DNA from 4 places in the Streptomyces sp. NPDC049627 genome. Region 2 is predicted to be linked to each of the others. Evidence: riboswitches for the same ligand, from Rfam matches in the RefSeq annotation. Region 2 holds a riboswitch; each other region holds the start of a gene.
What was found. A riboswitch is a leader RNA that binds a small molecule or an ion and turns the genes downstream of it on or off. The one in region 2 is predicted to bind cyclic di-AMP.
Positions count from the first base shown of each region.

Region 1: another riboswitch for cyclic di-AMP. It lies ahead of ACIBU0_RS05025 (M23 family metallopeptidase); the one in region 2 lies ahead of ACIBU0_RS21295 (NlpC/P60 family protein).
Region 3: another riboswitch for cyclic di-AMP. It lies ahead of ACIBU0_RS14005 (M23 family metallopeptidase); the one in region 2 lies ahead of ACIBU0_RS21295 (NlpC/P60 family protein).
Region 4: another riboswitch for cyclic di-AMP. It lies ahead of ACIBU0_RS20345 (transglycosylase SLT domain-containing protein); the one in region 2 lies ahead of ACIBU0_RS21295 (NlpC/P60 family protein).

Region 1 is NZ_JBITLW010000002.1:17,738-22,190, reverse strand. Features, by position in the region: gene ACIBU0_RS05030 (aldo/keto reductase) at 1-391, opposite strand, end outside; gene ACIBU0_RS05025 (M23 family metallopeptidase) at 555-1,580, opposite strand; cyclic di-AMP (ydaO/yuaA leader) riboswitch at 1,592-1,749, opposite strand; tRNA gene ACIBU0_RS05020 (tRNA-Met) at 2,048-2,121, opposite strand; gene lhgO (L-2-hydroxyglutarate oxidase) at 2,275-3,483, opposite strand; gene ACIBU0_RS05010 (MFS transporter) at 3,671-4,453, opposite strand, start outside.
Region 2 is NZ_JBITLW010000007.1:355,459-359,911, reverse strand. Features, by position in the region: gene pcrA (DNA helicase PcrA) at 1-1,955, opposite strand, end outside; cyclic di-AMP (ydaO/yuaA leader) riboswitch at 2,326-2,492, shown strand; gene ACIBU0_RS21295 (NlpC/P60 family protein) at 2,501-3,664, shown strand; gene ACIBU0_RS21290 (hypothetical protein) at 3,800-4,153, opposite strand.
Region 3 is NZ_JBITLW010000004.1:497,002-501,454, reverse strand. Features, by position in the region: gene ACIBU0_RS14010 (M16 family metallopeptidase) at 1-1,327, shown strand, start outside; cyclic di-AMP (ydaO/yuaA leader) riboswitch at 1,539-1,704, shown strand; gene ACIBU0_RS14005 (M23 family metallopeptidase) at 1,717-2,514, shown strand; gene ACIBU0_RS14000 (GntR family transcriptional regulator) at 2,737-3,432, shown strand; gene ACIBU0_RS13995 (HPr family phosphocarrier protein) at 3,601-3,882, opposite strand; gene ACIBU0_RS13990 (GNAT family N-acetyltransferase) at 4,061-4,453, shown strand, end outside.
Region 4 is NZ_JBITLW010000007.1:159,650-164,102, forward strand. Features, by position in the region: gene fahA (fumarylacetoacetase) at 1-36, opposite strand, end outside; gene ACIBU0_RS20335 (carboxymuconolactone decarboxylase family protein) at 212-673, shown strand; gene ACIBU0_RS20340 (HAD family hydrolase) at 842-1,672, shown strand; gene ACIBU0_RS20345 (transglycosylase SLT domain-containing protein) at 1,733-2,464, opposite strand; cyclic di-AMP (ydaO/yuaA leader) riboswitch at 2,470-2,653, opposite strand; gene ACIBU0_RS20350 (polyprenyl synthetase family protein) at 3,639-4,453, shown strand, end outside.

The DNA.
Region 1 (4,453 bases), on a different contig from region 2:
CTTCAGGCTTGTCGAAGTGGGTGTAGTAGAGGTCGATGCGGTCGGTGCCGAGGCGGCGCAGGGAGGCGTCGGCGGCGGCCTTGATGTTGGCCGCGGTCAGGCCCTGGAAGTCTGGGTGCTGGCTGACCTTCGTGGCGATGAGGACGTCGTCCCGGTTGCCGCGTGCCCGCACCCACTTGCCGATGATCGTCTCGGACTCGCCGCCCACGTTGCCCTCGGCCCACGCCGAGTACGAGTCGGCCGTGTCGATGAAGTTGCCGCCCGCCGCCGTGTAGGCGTCGAGGACGGCGAAGGACTGGGCCTCGTCGGCGGTCCAGCCGAAGACGTTGCCGCCGAGGGCGAGCGGGGAGACCTCGAGGTCGGAGGAGCCGAGCTTGCGAAGAGAAGTCATGCTCGGCATCAACGCCCTTGACGGAGGCCGGTCTTCCGGCACGCCCGCAAATTTCCCGTAAACAAGCGGACCCCGGCGATCCGGAAACCGGCAGCCCTGACGTGGGGGGTAGGCGTCAGGACCGCCGGTGGATCAGGGCCGGGGTGTCAGAAGCGGGAGAACCTCAGGGCGTGAGGCCCTTGCTCTGCAGCCACGCCATCGGGTCGATGCCGTTCGCGTTCCCGTCGGGGTGCACCTCGAGGTGGAGGTGGGCGCCGGTCACGTTGCCGGTGGCGCCGACGCGGCCGATGACGTCGCCCGTGTTGACCTTCTGGCCCACGCTGACGCTGATCGACGACTGGTGCGCGAACCAGAGCTCGGTGCCGTCGTCGAGGGTGATCTCCGTCTTGTAGCCGTACGAGCCGTCCCAGCCGGCGAAGGTGACCGTGCCGGAGTGGATCGCCTTGATCAGCGTGCCGGTGGGGGCGGCGAAGTCGAGGCCGGTGTGGTAGCCGGAGGACCAGTAGGCGCCGGCCTGACCGAAGGTCGAGGTGATGGTGTACGAGGAGGTCGGCAGCGTGTACTGCTTGGCCAGCTCGGCGAGACGCTCGGCCTCGGCCTTCTTGCGGGCCTCCTCCTCGGCCTCGGCCTTCGCGGCGGCGGCCTTGGCCTCCGCCTCCTTCTCCGCCTTGGCGGCCGCGGCGGAGGCCTCCTTCTCGGCGGCGGCGATCGCCTCGGCGGCGGCCTTGTTCTCGATCTGGTCCTGCTGCTGCTCGACCTGGGCGATGATCCGGGCCCGCAGCGCCTCACCGGCGTCGCTCGTGCCCTGGGTGGTCTCCTCGGTCGCCTCGCCGCCCATGGTGCTCAGCGCGCTCGCGGTGTCCTCGGGGGCGGAGGAGTCGTCGGAGATCAGGGGCAGGTCGGGGATGGAGATGGCGACCGGCGGCTTGCCGCTCTGCGCGCTGGCCATGCCGCCCGCGCCGACGGCGGCTATGACACCGACGCCGAGAACCGTGGAGCTGCGCGCGAGTCCCCCGCCGCGCTGCTTGGCGACGCGATGCCTGCCGCGTACCGGACGAATGGACTCCGCGGTGGGGTTCCACTCCTCGTACGGGCCCTCGTCGGTGCGGTAGCGGTCGTAGCCGAAGGTGTCGGTGCTGCGCTGGCTCGGCACGAACGGGGCTTGCGTAGCAGGCCTGTTGGACGCCACGTGGGCGTACTCCTTTCCTTCCTTCTCGCCTACCGGGTTAGCTGACGGGTTCGGAGCAGGAAGGTCTCCTACGCGCGTATACCGTCCGTGACTTCACGGCGGAATCCGCGCGATTCACCCCAGGGTGGTGGTTCCCCGGCTCCCTTGCGGGATTCGGCGCGTGCGCACGGAGCCGCCTCTTGTGACGGCTGGGACGACCGCGCTGCGTTATCGAACGTTAATAGACGCGAGGTGCGGATTCCAAGCTGTTCCGCTTGATCATTAACTATTTTCGACGGGACTTAGGGGTCATGAGCGGCCTAAATCGGGCGAGTTGGCCGGGCCTCAGGGAGCGCACAGGTATTGACGGTATGTCAGTTGTTATGCGGAGGGCGGTCGCCCGATCACCGTTGGTGACAAGGTCCGCGGTGAGGGGAAAACACTCAGGGCCGGAACTGAACTGATCAGTTCCGGCCCTGAGCCTTCAGTAGCGGGGACAGGATTTGAACCTGCGACCTCTGGGTTATGAGCCCAGCGAGCTACCGAGCTGCTCCACCCCGCGTCGGTGACTCCATAGTACGCCATCCGCAGGACCAGAAGCACACGGCTTTCTCCGGCCGGCCTCTGACCAGCACTGCAGGGCACTCCACTCCTCGACGCCGGCCCGGGCATCCCAGCCCGTCCGGCGTTTCCCGGCACCCTCGGAGCACCCCGCTCAAGCCGCCTCCAGCACCGCCAGCGCCCGCCGAGCCACCTCCCGCCCGATCGGCAGAGAAGCCGTGGCCGCCGGACTCGGCGCATTCAGCACATGCACCGCCCGCGCCCCCTCCCTGATCAGGAAGTCGTCCACCAGCGACCCGTCCCGCAACACCGCCTGCGCCCGCACCCCCGCCGCCGCAGGCACCAGATCATCGGACGTCACCGCGGGCAACAACCTCCGCACCGCCTCCGTGAAGGCCCCCTTGGACACCGACCGCCGCAGCTCCCCGGCCCCGTACCGCCAGTGCTGCGCCGCCATCCGCCACACCCCGGGCCAGGCCACGGTCGTGCCGACCTCCCGCGGCCGTACGACACCCCACCGGTACCCCTCCCGGGCCAGCGCAGGCACCGCGTTGGGTCCGATGTGCACATCCCCGTCGATCCCGCGCGTGAGATGCACCCCGAGGAACGGGAACGCCGGATCCGGCACCGGATACACCAGCCCCCGCACCAGCCCGGGCCGCGCCAGCGAGTAGTACTCGCCCCGGAACGGCACGATCCGCACGCCTGGCTCGTCCCCCGTCAACCGGGCCACCTCGTCGCAGTACAGCCCGGCGCAGTTCACCAGCACCCGCCCCCGCACCACGTCCCCGCGCGTGGTCCGTACGGCGACCCCCAGCTCCGCCCGCCGGTCGATCCGCTCGACCTCCGCGCCGTACCGGATCTCCGCCCCCGACGCCTCGGCCAGCTGCCGGGCGACGCCGACGAAGTCGCACACGCCCGTCGTCCCGACGTGTATGGCCGCGAGACCCCGCACCTCGGGCTCGTACTCCGCGATCTGCGTGGCGCCCAGCTCCCGTACCGGAATCCCGTTCTCCCGGCCGCGCTGCACCAGCGCGTGCAGCCGTGGCAGCTCATCGCGCTCCGTCGCGACGATCAGCTTGCCGGTGACGGCGTGCGCGACGCCGTACTCCGCGCAGAACTTGACCATCTCGGCGGCGCCCCGCACCGCGTACCGTGCCTTCAGCGACCCCGGCCGGTAATAGATCCCGCTGTGGATGACTCCGCTGTTGCGCCCCGTCTGGTGCCGGGCGGGCCCCGGCTCCTTCTCCAGCACGGTCACCCGCGTCCCCGGCGTGGCACGCGTGATCGCATACGCCGTGGACAGCCCGACGATCCCCCCGCCGATCACGAGCACATCACAGTCGTAGCCGACAGACCGCACCTGCCCTGCCACCTGCACCACCTCCGGCTTCGATAGTGCACTGCGCCACTGACAACGCGTTCAAACCAGGGGGACTGCCACGCCTTGAAGGGGCGCGAGGAACTGCGCGACAAGCCACAGGCTGCCGGCAGCCGCCGATCCACAGCACCAGGCGGACGCGAAGGCACCCTGCCCCCGAAGCGGAGCGCTACGCCGGAGCCATCAGCAGCGGCCGAGCGCGCTCCCGCAACTCCACCACCCGCGGCTCATCCCCATACGGCTCCAGCCGATGCAGAAGATCCTTCACATACTCGGTGGTGCGAGCCGACGATATGCGCCCCGCGACCTCCACCGCCCGTACGCCCTGCTCGCACGCCGCATCGAGATTGCCCGACTCGAGCTCGGCGACCGCCGAGACGACGAGCCGCAGCCCGTGCGAGCGTACGAACTCCTCCGTCGGCTTGGACAGGGCCTGCTCGGTGAACCGCCGTACCTGGCGCGGTGCCTTCAGGTCCCGGTAGCACTCCGCGGCGTCGGCGGCGAAGCGGTCGTAGGAGTAGAACCCGAGCCAGGAGGGATCGTTGTCGCCCTCCCTGGACCGTTCGAGCCAGCCCTCCGCCGCCTTCAGCGCCGCTCCTGCCGCCTGTGCGTCACCCGCGCGTGCGTGCGCGCGTGCCTCGACGAGCCGGAAGAAGCTCATGGTGCGGGCCGTGGCGAGGCCCCGGTTGCGCTCCAGGGCCGCCTGGGCGAGGTCGACGCCCTCGTCGCCGAAGCCCCGGTAGGTCGCCTGGAGCGACATCGACGCCAGGACGTACCCGCCGAGGGGTACGTCGGCCGCCGCGCGCGCGAGCCGCAGCGCCTGGATGTAGTACCGCTGGGCGGCCTCCTGCTGCCCGGTGTCGAAGGCCATCCACCCGGCGAGACGCGTGAGTTCGGCGGAGGCGCCGAACAGCGCCCGGCCCACCTCGTCGGAGTACGAGCCCAGCAGCAG
Region 2 (4,453 bases):
TCCAGGCCCTTGGCGGTGTGCAGGGTCATCAGGGTGATGACGCCGGAGCCGTCCTCCTCCTCGTCGGGGATCTGGTCGGAGTCGGCGACGAGCGCGACCCGCTCCAGGAAGTCCGCGAGCCCTCCCGAGGTCTCTTCCTCACCGGTCTCCTGCTCGAACTCCAGGGCCACGGCCGCGAGTTCCTGAAGGTTCTCGATGCGGGTCTCGTCCTGCGGATCGGTCGATGCCTGCAACTCGGCGAGATAGCCGGTGCGTTCCAGCACCGCCTCCAGGACGGTCGCCGGTCCCGCGCCGGACTCGACGATCGTACGGAGCTCCTCCATCAGCGTGTTGAACCGCTTGACGGCGTTGGTCGACCGCGCGGCCATGCCGTACGCCTCGTCGACGCGCTTGAGCGCCTGCGGGAAGCTGATCTTCTCGCGCTGGGACAGGGCGTCGATCATCGCCTCGGCGCGCTCGCCGATGCCCCGCTTGGGGACGTTGAGGATCCGTCGCAGCGGCACCGAGTCCTCCGGGTTGGCCAGCACCCGCAGGTACGCCAGGACGTCCCGGACCTCCTTGCGCTCGTAGAAGCGGACGCCGCCGACGACCTTGTAGGGCAGGCCGACGCGGATGAAGACCTCTTCGAAGACACGGGACTGGGCGTTCGTCCGGTAGAAGACGGCGACGTCCCCGGCCTTCGCCTCGCCCGCGTCCGTGAGGCGGTCTATCTCGTCGGCGACGAACTGGGCCTCGTCGTGCTCGGTGTCCGCGACATAGCCGGTGATCCGCGCGCCCGCGCCCGCGTTGGTCCACAGGTTCTTGGGCCGGCGGGACTCGTTGCGCTCGATGACCGCGTTGGCGGCGGACAGGATCGTCTGCGTCGAGCGGTAGTTCTGCTCCAGCAGAATCGTCGTCGCGTCCGGGTAGTCCTCCTCGAACTGGAGGATGTTGCGGATGGTGGCGCCCCGGAAGGCGTAGATCGACTGGTCGGCGTCACCCACGACGCACAGCTCGGCGGGCGGGATGTCGTATTCGCTCGGCGGCACGTCCACGGGGTGCTCGCTGGTGCCGACGAGCTCGCGCACGAGCGCGTACTGGGCGTGGTTGGTGTCCTGGTACTCGTCGACCAGGACGTGCCGGAAGCGGCGGCGGTAGTGCTCGGCGACGTCCGGGAACGCGCGCAACAGATTGACCGTCGTCATGATCAGGTCGTCGAAGTCGAGGGCGTTCGCCTCGCGCAGCCGCGACTGGTACAGGGCGTAGGCCTGGGCGAGGGTCTTCTCGAAGCCGTCGCTCGCCTGTGCCGCGAAGTCCTCCTCGTCGATCAGCTCGTTCTTCAGGTTGCTGATCTTGGCGCTGAAGGACTTGGGCGGGAACCGCTTCGGATCAAGATCCAGATCCCGGCACACCAGCGCCATCAGCCGCTTGCTGTCGGCGGCGTCGTAGATCGAGAACGACGACGTGAACCCGAGCTTCTTGCTCTCTCTGCGCAGGATGCGCACGCACGCGCTGTGGAAGGTCATCACCCACATCGCGTTCGCGCGCGGCCCGACGAGCTGCTCGACGCGCTCCTTCATCTCGCCCGCGGCCTTGTTGGTGAAGGTGATCGCGAGGATCTGCCCGGGGTGCACATTCCGCTCGGCCAGCAGATGGGCGATGCGGTGGGTGAGCACCCGCGTCTTACCGGACCCCGCACCGGCCACGATGAGCAGCGGGCTGCCGGAGTGGACGACGGCGGCGCGCTGGTTGTCGTTCAGCCCCTCCAGGAGCGCGGCCGCGTCGATGACCGGGCGCGGGGCGCCGTCGCGGTAATAGGCGTCCCGGTCCGGAGGCACGTCGAACTTCCCGCCGAACAGATCGTCCGGAACCGGTTCCGGAGCGTGATCGTCCTCGGGCGGCGGCGGAGGTTCCTCCTCGTGGGCCCGTGGGGCCTGGAGGTCCGCCAGGAAGCTGTCGTCAAAGAGGCTGCTCATCGCTCTCCGAGTCTAGGGCGCCCCACTGACAGCCCGCGGCCGCCCTGAGAACATCGCCCGTTTCCGAGCCCGATGATCTTCCGAAACCCGCCCGCCCGACGGAATCTTGCGCTCCGGAATCCTCCGATCACGACCCGTCATCAATATCCAAAGGGGGTGCAATGGGATTAAAAGCGAGCAGGCATCACCAACACCCCATGGATCACAGACCTGCACAAACACGCCGTCACCCACTGTGATCCGCAACCCTCTGACTGAAGGTCACGAAAATGTATCGGGCATATCGAACATCAACCTTCACAGGGGCCACACGAGTTGGCTACCGTGCCGGGCAGGCCGTACGACCCCCACCGGCGAACGTCGCCGGGCCGCACGGCCTCCGCCGAGTCCGGTACGCCACTGCGACCGGAGCCGGGGACCCACCGAACCTGGGGTGAATCGGCCGGACTTCCCTCCCGGGACCGGCCGTAGGGCAACCCTTCCGAACCACCCGCCCGAACCCGACAGCTAACTCGGTAGGCGGAGCACGGAAGGAGTCGCCTCCCTTGGCGTCGCACCGCAAGTCGCGTCCCGCAGGGACACGCGTAGCAGGCATACGGACCCCCGCCCTCGCCACGGCGGCCCTCACCTCCGTGGCCCTGCTGTCCCAGACGGCCAACGCGAGCCCCTCGGCGGACGACAAGCCGAGCCTCGAAGAGGTCGAGAAGAAGGTCGACGACCTCTACCGCCAGGCGGAGTCGGCGACCGAGAAGTACAACGCGGCCAAGGAGAAGACCGCGACGCAGCGCCAGCGCGTCGACACCCTCCTGGACGACGTCGCCAAGCGCACCCAGGAGCTCAACGACGCGCGCGAGGAGCTCGGCCGCAACGCCGCAGCCCAGTACCGCACGGGAGCCGCCGCCCCCGACACCGCGACCTTCCTCCTGGCGGACAGCCCGCAGGACTACTTCGACCAGACCCAGCTGATGGACCGCATGACCGGCCGTCAGAAGGACGCGGTCGACGATTACTTCACGCAGCAGTCCGCGACGATGAAGAAGCGTCAGGAGGCCACCAAGAGCCTCGAGACGCTCACCGAGTCGCAGAACGACCTGCAGCAGGCCAAGTCCGCGGTCCAGCAGAAGCTCTCCGACGCCCGGGAACTCCTCTCGAAGCTGACGGCGGAGGAAAAGGCACGCCTCGCCGCGATCGAGAAGCGCAAGCAGGAGGAAGCCGCACGCAAGGCCGCGGAGCTGGCCCGCCAGCAGGAGGCGGAGCGCCAGCGCCAGGAGGCCGCACAGCAGCAGGCGAGCACCGAGCAGCCGTCCGACTCGAGCACCTCGGACTCATCCGCGACGGACTCCTCGTACGCCACCAAAGCCGAGAAGGCGCTGGCCTTCGCCCGCGCCCAGATGGGCAAGCCGTACGTCTGGGGCGCCACCGGCCCCGACTCCTACGACTGCTCCGGCCTCACCCAGGCCGCCTGGAAGGCCGCCGGCGTGGATCTCCCGCGCACCACCTGGGACCAGGTCAACGCCGGCACGACGGTCTCCCTCGCCAACGCCCAGCCCGGCGACCTGGTCTTCTTCTACGACGACATCAGCCACGTGGGCCTCTACATAGGCAACGGCATGATGATCCACGCCCCTAAGCCCGGCGCGTACGTCCGCGAGGAATCGATCTACTACGACGGAGAGTCGTCGATCCACAGCGTGGTCCGTCCGGCCTGACGCACGCGCGCAGCTGGGGGCGGCGTACGACTTTCACCCGGCGTCGGTGCGGGCCTGCTGGGGGCCCGCACGCCCGCGCATGCGGATCCGGTTCCGACCCCAGAACCAGGCCCGGAACCGCCCCCGAGACCGAAGTCACGTCCAAAGAACAGCGATGAAGACGTTCGCCGCGGTCAGCAGCCCCACGAGCCCGAACAGCCCCTTCTCCACCTTCTCCTCGTCCCGCTTCACATAGACGAGCCCGAGGATCACGATCAGCAGCGCCAGCTTCACACCGATCTTGATGTTGTTGACGGACTGGTCGTCCGCCTGGTTGAGCCCGACGAGGATCACCCCGGTGACCAGCATGGTCACGGCGCCGTGCAACATCGCGGGGACGAACCGGGCGGTGCCCTGACCCATCGCCTTCATCTGCGTGAAGAAACCACCGAGCAGCGCGGCGATACCGATGATGTGCAGGCCGACGAAGAGATGGATGAGTACGTCCATGAAGCCGGAGCCTAATCGGCTGCATATATGCGCCCCATAGCACCCCCCGTTCCCCGTGGCCCCCGAAACCGCCACATCGGTCATCACCCCGCGTCGACCCGACGCCCCCGCTCGGGGATCACGCTCACTTACGGTCATCCCCCGGTCCGCTCCCGGCACTTCCGCACAACGCGTCACCGACCCGACACAGGGAGGTTTAGCGTCCTCCACCAGGTGACCGGCTCCCCACCGCCGCCCGGGCCAGGGGCGGCAGTCGGACACCACCGCCGAGGAAAGTCCGGCGGCGGCCCGCTCCCCCTG
Region 3 (4,453 bases), on a different contig from region 2:
GGCGTTCCCGGCGCCCGAGCGCGGCAAGCTGGACAACGGCCTGACGGTCCTGCGCTGCCACCGCCCCGGCCAGCAGGTCATCGCCGTCGAGGTGCTCCTGGACACGCCCCTGGACGCCGAGCCGAAGGGCCTCGACGGCATCGCCACGATCATGGCGCGCGCCCTGTCCGAGGGCACCGACAAGCACACCGCCGAGGAGTTCGCCGCCGAGCTGGAGCGCTGCGGCGCCACCCTCGACGCCTACGCCGACCACCCCGGCGTCCGCGTCAGCCTCGAAGTGCCCGTCTCCCGCCTGCCCAAGGCACTCGGCCTGCTCGCCGACGCCCTCAGGGCGCCCGCGTTCGAGGACGCCGAGGTCGAGCGCCTGGTGCGCAACCGGCTCGACGAGATCCCGCACGAGCTGGCCAACCCCTCGCGCCGCGCCGCCAAGGAGCTCTCCAAGGAGCTGTTCCCGGCGACCTCGCGCATGTCCCGGCCGCGCCAGGGCACCGAGGACACCGTCGGCAACATCGACTCCGCGGGCGTACGCGCCTTCTACGAGCGGCACGTCCGCCCCGCCACCTCCACCGTCGTGGTCGTCGGCGACCTCACCGGCGTGGACCTCGACGCCCTGCTCGGCGACACCCTCGGCGCCTGGACCGGCTCCGCGGCCGAGCCGCGGCCCGTGCCGCCGGTGACCGCCGACGACACCGGCCGCGTCGTCATCGTGGACCGTCCCGGCGCCGTCCAGACGCAGCTGCTGATCGGCCGCGTCGGCCCCGACCGGCACGACCGCGTCTGGCCCGCGCAGGTGCTCGGCACGTACTGCCTCGGCGGCACCCTCACCTCCCGTCTGGACAAGGTCCTGCGTGAGGAGAAGGGCTACACCTACGGGGTGCGCGCATTCGGACAGGTCCTGCGCTCGGCCCCGGACGGCACGGGCGCCGCCATGCTCGCCATCAGCGGCTCCGTCGACACCCCGAACACCGGTCCCGCACTGCAGGACCTGTGGACGGTGCTGCGCGGCGTCGCCGCCGACGGGCTCACCGACGCCGAGCGGGACTTCGCCGTGCAGAACCTCGTCGGGGTGGCACCGCTGAAGTACGAGACCGCCGCCTCCGTGGCGAACACGCTGGCCGACCAGGTCGAGCAGCACCTGCCCGACGACTACCAGGCGACGCTGTACCAGCAGCTCGCCGCGACCGGCACCGTCGAGGCCACCGCCGCGGCCGTGAGCGCCTTCCCGGTGGACCGTCTGGTGACGATCCTCGTCGGTGACGCGGCCGAGATCCGGGAGCCCGTCGAGGCGCTCGGCATCGGCGAAGTCACCGTCGTGGCAGCCGAGTAGAGGAAGCGAGCGCCGCGCAGCGGCACGCGCACGCAGGGGCCCTGGTGACGGAAGAGTCACCAGGGCCCCTTTATGCCCGAATTGAGGGAGAGGTTGCCTGTATTGCCTGTGGGATGCGCTACAAAAGCCCTGATCCGTTTGGGGATTGAAAGATGCCCCGCTTAGCGTCTTCCGGGCTGTCCGTCAGGCAGTGCGCCGCGCCCGCGGCACCGGACAGCCATCGCCGAGTCCCCGTACGGCGCGAGCCAGGGGAGCCGGGGACCCACCCGTAGTCCCTGGGGTGAATCGGACGCCCGCGCGAGCCGCGAGGGGGTCCGTAGGAGACCTTCCTGCTCCGAACCCGTCAGCTAACCCGGTAGGCGAGAGGGAAGGAAAGGACCAGCCACTTCATGGCGTTCACCTGCGCCACCGGGAAGCTCACCGAGAAGAAGCGTCCCACCGGGAAGCACCGCCGGCCCGGCCGGTTCGAGCGCACCACGGCCCGCGCGGCCGGCGTCGCCGCTCTCACGGCCACCGGAGTCATAGGCACCCTGGCCGCCCCGGCGCTCGCCGCGGAACCGGCCGCGGAGCAGACCGGCCTCATCCCGGTCATCACCGTCGACAACTCCATCGCCGACCAGATCGACGCCCAGGCCGCCGCACAGGAGCAGGCGGCCAAGGAGGCCGCGGCCCTCAAGAAGGCCGCCCAGGAGGCCGCGCGCAAGAAGGCGGCCGAGAAGGCCAAGAAGGAGCGCGAGGCCAAGGAGCGCGCCGCCCGCGAGGCCGAGCGCAAGCGCCTGCTGTCCTACGTCGCCCCGATCGCCGGCTCGTACATCTCCACCGGCTACAAGACCGGCGGCGCCGTCTGGTCCTCCGGCAGCCACACCGGCGTCGACTTCCACGCCGCCAGCGGCACCTCCGTCCACGCGGTCGGCGCCGGCACCGTCGTCGAGGCCGGCTGGGGCGGGGCGTACGGCAACAACGTCGTGATCAAGATGCACGACGGCACGTACACCCAGTACGGCCACCTGTCGTCCATAGGCGTCTCGGTCGGGCAGACCGTCACGCCCGGCCAGCAGATCGGCCTGTCCGGCGCCACCGGCAACGTCACCGGCCCGCACCTGCACTTCGAGGCCCGCACGACGCCGGAGTACGGCTCCGACATCGACCCCGTCGCCTATCTCCGCTCGCACGGCGTGAACGTCTGACACCCTCACCCCGCGTCTCACCGGGGCCCCGCCTCACGAAGCCCCGCAACCCCGAAGCCCCGCCTCCCCGAGCCGGGGCTTTCGGCGTTTCTGAGACGATCCGCTGTCCAAAAAATATCCATGGATTCCGACCCGCCGTCGGAAATTCCGGCCGGTTGCCATAGAGTCACTCATCACACGTCATTCGTCGACGTTTCACGGGGATTAAAGCGGAGGTCGGTCATGCGTATTCCGGCGCACTCGGTATGCACGGCGATCCGGGACGACATCGTCGCCGGTGTCTACGAGCGCGGCAGCCGGCTCACCGAGGAACTCCTCGCACGCCGCTACGGCGTCTCCCGCGTCCCCGTGCGGGAGGCCCTGCGCACCCTGGAGGCGGAGGGCTTCGTGGTGACCCGGCGGCACGCGGGCGCGTGCGTCGCCGAACCGACCGAGCAGGAGGCCTCCGACCTGCTGGAGATGCGCGGCCTCCTGGAGCCGCTCGGCGCCTCGCGGGCCGCCCAGCGGCGCACCGAGGCCCATCTGAAGGTGCTGCGCGGCCTCGTACGGCTGGGCCAGGAGCGGGCCAGGAGGGGGAACAGCGACGACCTGCGCTCCCTGGGCGGCTGGTTCCACGAGACGCTGGCCCAGGCCTCCGGCAGCCCCGCCCTGACCTCGATGCTGACCCAGCTGCGGCACAAGATCGCCTGGATGTACGCCGTGGAGTCGCCGGCCGATCCCGTGGAGTACTGGACCGAGCACGGCGCGATCGTGGACGCGGTGGCGCGCGGCGACGGCGAGCGCGCCCGGGCGATCACGGCGCTGCACACCGAGCGCGCGATCTCCGCCCACCGGCTGCGGTTCGGCTCGGGCGGTGACCGCGCGGAGCGTGTGAGGAATTCGCAACATCCCGTAAACATGCAGAGCCTGCGACATTAACACGGGCGCCGTATACAAAGAGGTGATATTCGGCGGCGGGGAATTTCCGCTGCCCTTTTTCGGGTCTGCGGTGAATTCATGTGACTGCTGCTCGAAAACAGCGAAGCCGCGTCCGCCGGAAAGGCAGACGCGGCTTCACCGCTAACCGCGGAGATCCGACCGGTCCGTTCAGACCGTCTCGGGCAGCTCCTCGAGACCCTCGGAGACCAGCTTCGCCAGACGGTCGAGTGCGGCGTCCGCACCCTCGGCGTCGGAGGCGAGGACGATCTCCTCACCGCCCTGGGCGCCCAGGCCGAGGACGGCCAGCATGGAGGCCGCGTTGACGGGGTTGCCGTCGGCCTTGGCGATCGTCACCGGGATACCTGCGGCCGTGGCGGCCCGGACGAAGATGGAAGCGGGGCGGGCGTGAAGGCCCTCGGCCCAGCCGACGTTGACGCGGCGCTCAGCCATGTGATGCTGCCCTTCGGTGTTCAGGGTTGTCTAGACCAGTTTCCCACACGCGTGAAGCATGCGGGGAGGGACAAACCGCCCCTCCTCAAGTGGCCGTCGGGTCGCGGCCTCGACCCGACATACGTCCTCCACAGACTGCCTCGCGCCGTTGTCGGACGCGAGCCGTACTCTGGGCCCCATGCAGAGCGCCTCGGACCGGCACGAGTACCCCGCCCACTGGGAAGCCGACGTGGTGCTGCGCGACGGCGGCACCGCACGCATCCGCCCCATCACCGTTGATGACGCCGAGCGTCTGGTCAGCTTCTACGAGCAGGTGTCGGACGAGTCGAAGTACTACCGCTTCTTCGCGCCCTACCCGCGACTGTCCGCGAAGGACGTCCACCGCTTCACGCACCACGACTTTGTGGACCGGGTGGGACTCGCGGCCACGGTGGGCGGCGAGTTCATCGCAACCGTACGCTACGACCGGATCGGCCCCGACGGAACGCCCGCGTCGGCACCCGCCGACGAGGCGGAGGTCGCCTTCCTCGTCCAGGACGCCCACCAGGGCCGCGGTGTCGCCTCCGCTCTC
Region 4 (4,453 bases), 200 kb from region 2:
GAAGGGGTCGCCCTCGGGGAGATCGAAGGGGGGCATGGGGTGCTGCCTCACTCTCATCCGCTCCGTGTCCATGTGGTCGGGCCACACGTTACGGCCTCCGAAAAAGATCTTCGGTGTGCCGGTCACAACTGCTTCCTTGGTTCCGTCAGTGCAGTGAAGACGGAAGCGCGGACAACGGACACAGGAGGCACGAACCATGCAGGCACGAACCATGCAGGCACGGATGACCAACCCGGCGTACATCCTCTCCGGCGCGGGGAAGGGGATCGGTACCCTCCTGCAGGCCATCGGTGAGGGCGGCCTGGATCAGGAGCTCGCCGAGATCGTCGGGCTGCGTGCCAGCCAGATCAACGGGTGCGGTGCCTGTGTGCACGGCCATGCGGGCAACCTGCGCAAAGCAGGGGTGAGCGAGGAGCGGATCGACGCCGTCTCCGCCTGGCGTGAGGCGCCCTGGTTCACCGACGCCGAGCGGGCCGCGCTGCAGCTGACCGAGGCGATGACGAGGCTCGCGGACCGTTCGCACGAGTCGGTGCCGGACGCGCTCTGGGACGAAGTGGCCGACCACTTCGACGAGAAGGAGCTGTCGGCGCTGATCCTCACCATCGCCGTCATCAACATGTTCAACCGAATCAACACCACCATCAAGGAGCCCGCAGGCACCACGTGGGGGTGAAATCGCAACAAGTGGAGGCCAGTTGTCGCCCGAAAGCACAAAGGCGGACAGGACTGGAAGCAGAAGCGGAACCAGCACGGCAACCGGAACAGGTGTCAACACATGTGAACGCAGCAGCCGTCCGGTTCGCGTCGAGTCGATGGGGCGTCCTGTCCGTATTCTCTGATCATGGCCGCACCTATCGCATATTCACTCATCGCCACTGACCTGGACGGGACGCTGCTCCGAGGCGACGACACGCTCTCGGACCGGTCCATCGACGCACTCGCGCTGGTGGCGGCGGCCGGTGCCCAGCACCTCGTCGTGACGGGGCGGCCGGCACCCAGAGTGCGGCCGCTCCTCGACGAACTGGGCAGCGGGGGGCTCGCGGTGTGCGGACAGGGCGCGCAGTTGTACGACGCCGGCGCGGACGGTCTGCTGTGGTCCGTCACCCTGGACCGGGAGTTGGCGGAGACCGCGCTCGGCAAGATCGAGGCAGAGGTCGGGCAGGTGTACGCGGCCGTCGACCAGGACGGTGTCGACGGGCTCACGCTCATCGAGCCCGGGTACCTGATGCCCCACCCCACCCTGCCCGCCGTACGTGTCCGGCACCGCGACGACCTGTGGTGCGAGCCGATCAGCAAGGTACTGCTGCGTCATCCCAGCCTGTCGGACGACGAGTTGGCGGCGACGGCGCGTTCGGTGGTCGGCTCCCTCGCCACCGTCACCATGTCGGGGCCCGGGACCGTCGAACTCCAGCCATGCGGCATCACCAAGGCGACCGGTCTCGCGCTCGCCGCCGAACATCTCGGTCTCGGCCCGCAGGAGACCATCGCCTTCGGTGACATGCCCAACGACATCCCCATGTTCGACTGGGCCGCCCGCGGGGTCGCCATGGCCAACGCCCATCCCGAACTCAAGGCGGTCGCCGACGAGATCACCCTGTCGAACGAGGACGACGGCATCGCCGTCGTCCTCGAGAGACTGTTCATGGGCAGTATGGCCGATTTCGGCCACTAAGGGCCTTTTGGACGGAAAGGCTGGTTCTTCGGGTACTTGGGCTGTTGGCCCGATGTCGGCCTAGTAGGGGCCGTTCACGTTGTCGATCGAGCCGTACCGCGCGGCCGCGTAGTTGCAAGCGGCCACGATGTTCGCGACCGGGTCGAACGGGTCGTACACCGTGCCCGGTACGTGGTAGGCGGCGAACGTCGGGTCGATGACCTGCAGGAGGCCCTTGGACGGAGTGCCCGCGGCGGCGTTGGAGTCCCAGCCGTTCATGGCGGTGGGGTTGCCGGACGACTCGCGCATGACATTGCGGTAAATACCGTCGTAAGACCCGGGAATTCCGTTCTGGGACATGATGTCCAGTGCGTTACGGATCCAGCCGTCCAGGTTGTTCGGGTACGTCTTCACGGAGGACTGGGTGGCGTGGGCCACGGACGACTTCTTGACGGGCGCGGAAGCCTTGCCGGCCGTCGTGCTCGCCTTCTTCGTCGCCCGGACCTTCAGGTCGAGGCCCGGGTGGATCAACCGGGGGTTGTCGCCGACGGCCTTGCGGTTGTCCTTGTAGAGCTGTCGCCAGCCGCCCTGTGCGTCGTAGCGGTCCGCGATCCCGTAGAGCGAGTCGCCCTTCTTCGTGGTGTACGTGATGGAGCCGGTCTTCGCCACGGCGGGGGCCTGGGCGGGCTCTGCGGCGCCCGCGGTGGTCGCGCTCAGGAGCGGGAGGGCGAGAGCGGCGGTGCCGGTTCCGGCGGCGACGACGTGTCGGGTGAGCGGGTTGGTGCGGGGGCGGCGGTGCTTGCCTCGGGCCATGGCGCTGTTCCTCTCCGACGCCTGCGAGGTGAGCTGTCGGGTTCGGGCGGGAGATGCCCGGCCGCGCCGCCCTGCGGCAGCGCGACTTCACCCCGAGCCGCGCCGGTGCGCCATCAAGGCGGCCGGTTCGGCGACTTACCTGGGTCCCCCGCTCCTGCCGTGCGTGTGTGAGTGCGTCGGTGGATGACTCGGGCGGCGGCAGGATTCGGCGTCCGCCCGGCTGAGCGGGAACGTATGCGAGAGCACATGCCCGGAACAAGTGCCAACGTCGCCTGTCGTGCCGGTTGACCATGGTCTGGTGGGTATGGGGTGCTTGATCCTTTGCGGTTGCCAAGACTCAACTTGCGTTTGAGGTAAGGGGAGACGGGATGTGCCACGTGGGAGGCGTGGGGGTGGTCGCGTGACTCAACTCACTTGCATCCACAAGAGTGGCAAATCGGGCAATGAGTCCAACTCGCCGTTAAATGGCTGTCCGTAGAGTCCGTTTCTCCCGTGTGGGGCGGAAAGGCTCCTCTTTGTGTCGCTTGCGGGTCACCCCGCCCGGGAGTGCCCAACGCCCCCGCGTTCTCGCTCACTTCGAAGGCGAAGTGCGTCGATGGCGCATGTCGGCCGCGAAGGATGGAACCTCTCGCGGAGTGCGCGTCGTTGTCATGGTGATCGTCCGTGGCGCCGGCTACCGGCCGCGGTCATCGCGGTCATCGCGGTGATCGCAGTGATCGTGGTGATCGCGGTGAGTGGCTCGAGTGTGAGGGGTGCGGTCTGGTGAGGTGGCGAGGCCGCATCGGAAGGGGACTACGGCTGGCCGTCGCGGCTCCTGGTGGCATGCCCATGTCGCCCGAACGGGTGTGTCCGCGAGATGTGGCTGGAGGGTGCGGGCGAGCGTGCCTCTGGGCCGGTCGGGGGAGGTGCGGATGTCGCGGGGCGGAGGGTCGCTGCCTGGCTCGATGATGACGTCGAGTCGGGATACAGGCGGGTACTTCCCTATAAGTCGATGGATGTCCGGCCTTATCAGGTGATCAAAAACATACCGGTCGTGATCCGATACCGCCCGTGGTGGACGGGTGGGCGGCATCGGTGATCGAAACGTGACCGGATACGCTGACTTGAGTGATGGCAGCGACCTATCGACAAACCGTGTAACCGCCAGTAGACACCAGCAGACAGGAGACCCCTCGTGACCGTCGTCGGGCCGTTCGGGCTGAGCGTGCGGGACCAGGCTCTGGAAGCCGATGTCCAGGCCGGATTGGCGGCTGTCGAGGAGGGATTGCTCGAAGCCACCAAGAGTGAGGTCCCCTTCATCACCGAGGCCGCCCAGCACCTGGTGCGAGCGGGCGGAAAGCGGTTCCGGCCGTTGCTCGTGATGCTCGCGGCCCAGTTCGGGGACCCGTATGCGCCGGGGGTCGTGCCGTCGGCGGTGGTGGTGGAGCTGACCCATCTGGCGACGCTGTACCACGACGACGTGATGGACGAGGCTGCGGTGCGGCGCGGTGTCGAGAGCGCCAACGCCCGCTGGGGTAACTCGGTCGCCGTCCTGACCGGGGATTTCCTCTTCGCGCGGGCCTCGCACATCCTCGCCGACCTCGGGCCGGAGGCGGTGCGGGTGCAGGCCGAGGCGTTCGAGCGGCTGGTCACCGGGCAGATCCTGGAGACGGCGGGACCGCAGGACGGGCGGGATCCCGTGGAGCACTACCTGGACGTGCTGAGCGGGAAGACCGGGTCGCTGGTGGCGGTGTCGTGCCGGTTCGGGGCGATGATGTCGGGCGCCGACGAGACGGTGGTCGATGTGCTGACCCAGTACGGGGAGCGGCTCGGGGTGGCCTTCCAGCTGGCGGATGACGTGCTGGACATCGCGAGTGACTCCCATGAGTCCGGGAAGACGCCGGGGACGGATCTCCGGGAGGGCATTCCTACGCTGCCGGTGCTGCGGTTGCGGGAGCGGGCCGAGCGGTTGGGGCTGGCGGAGGATGCCGCGCTGTGCGAGCTGCTGGA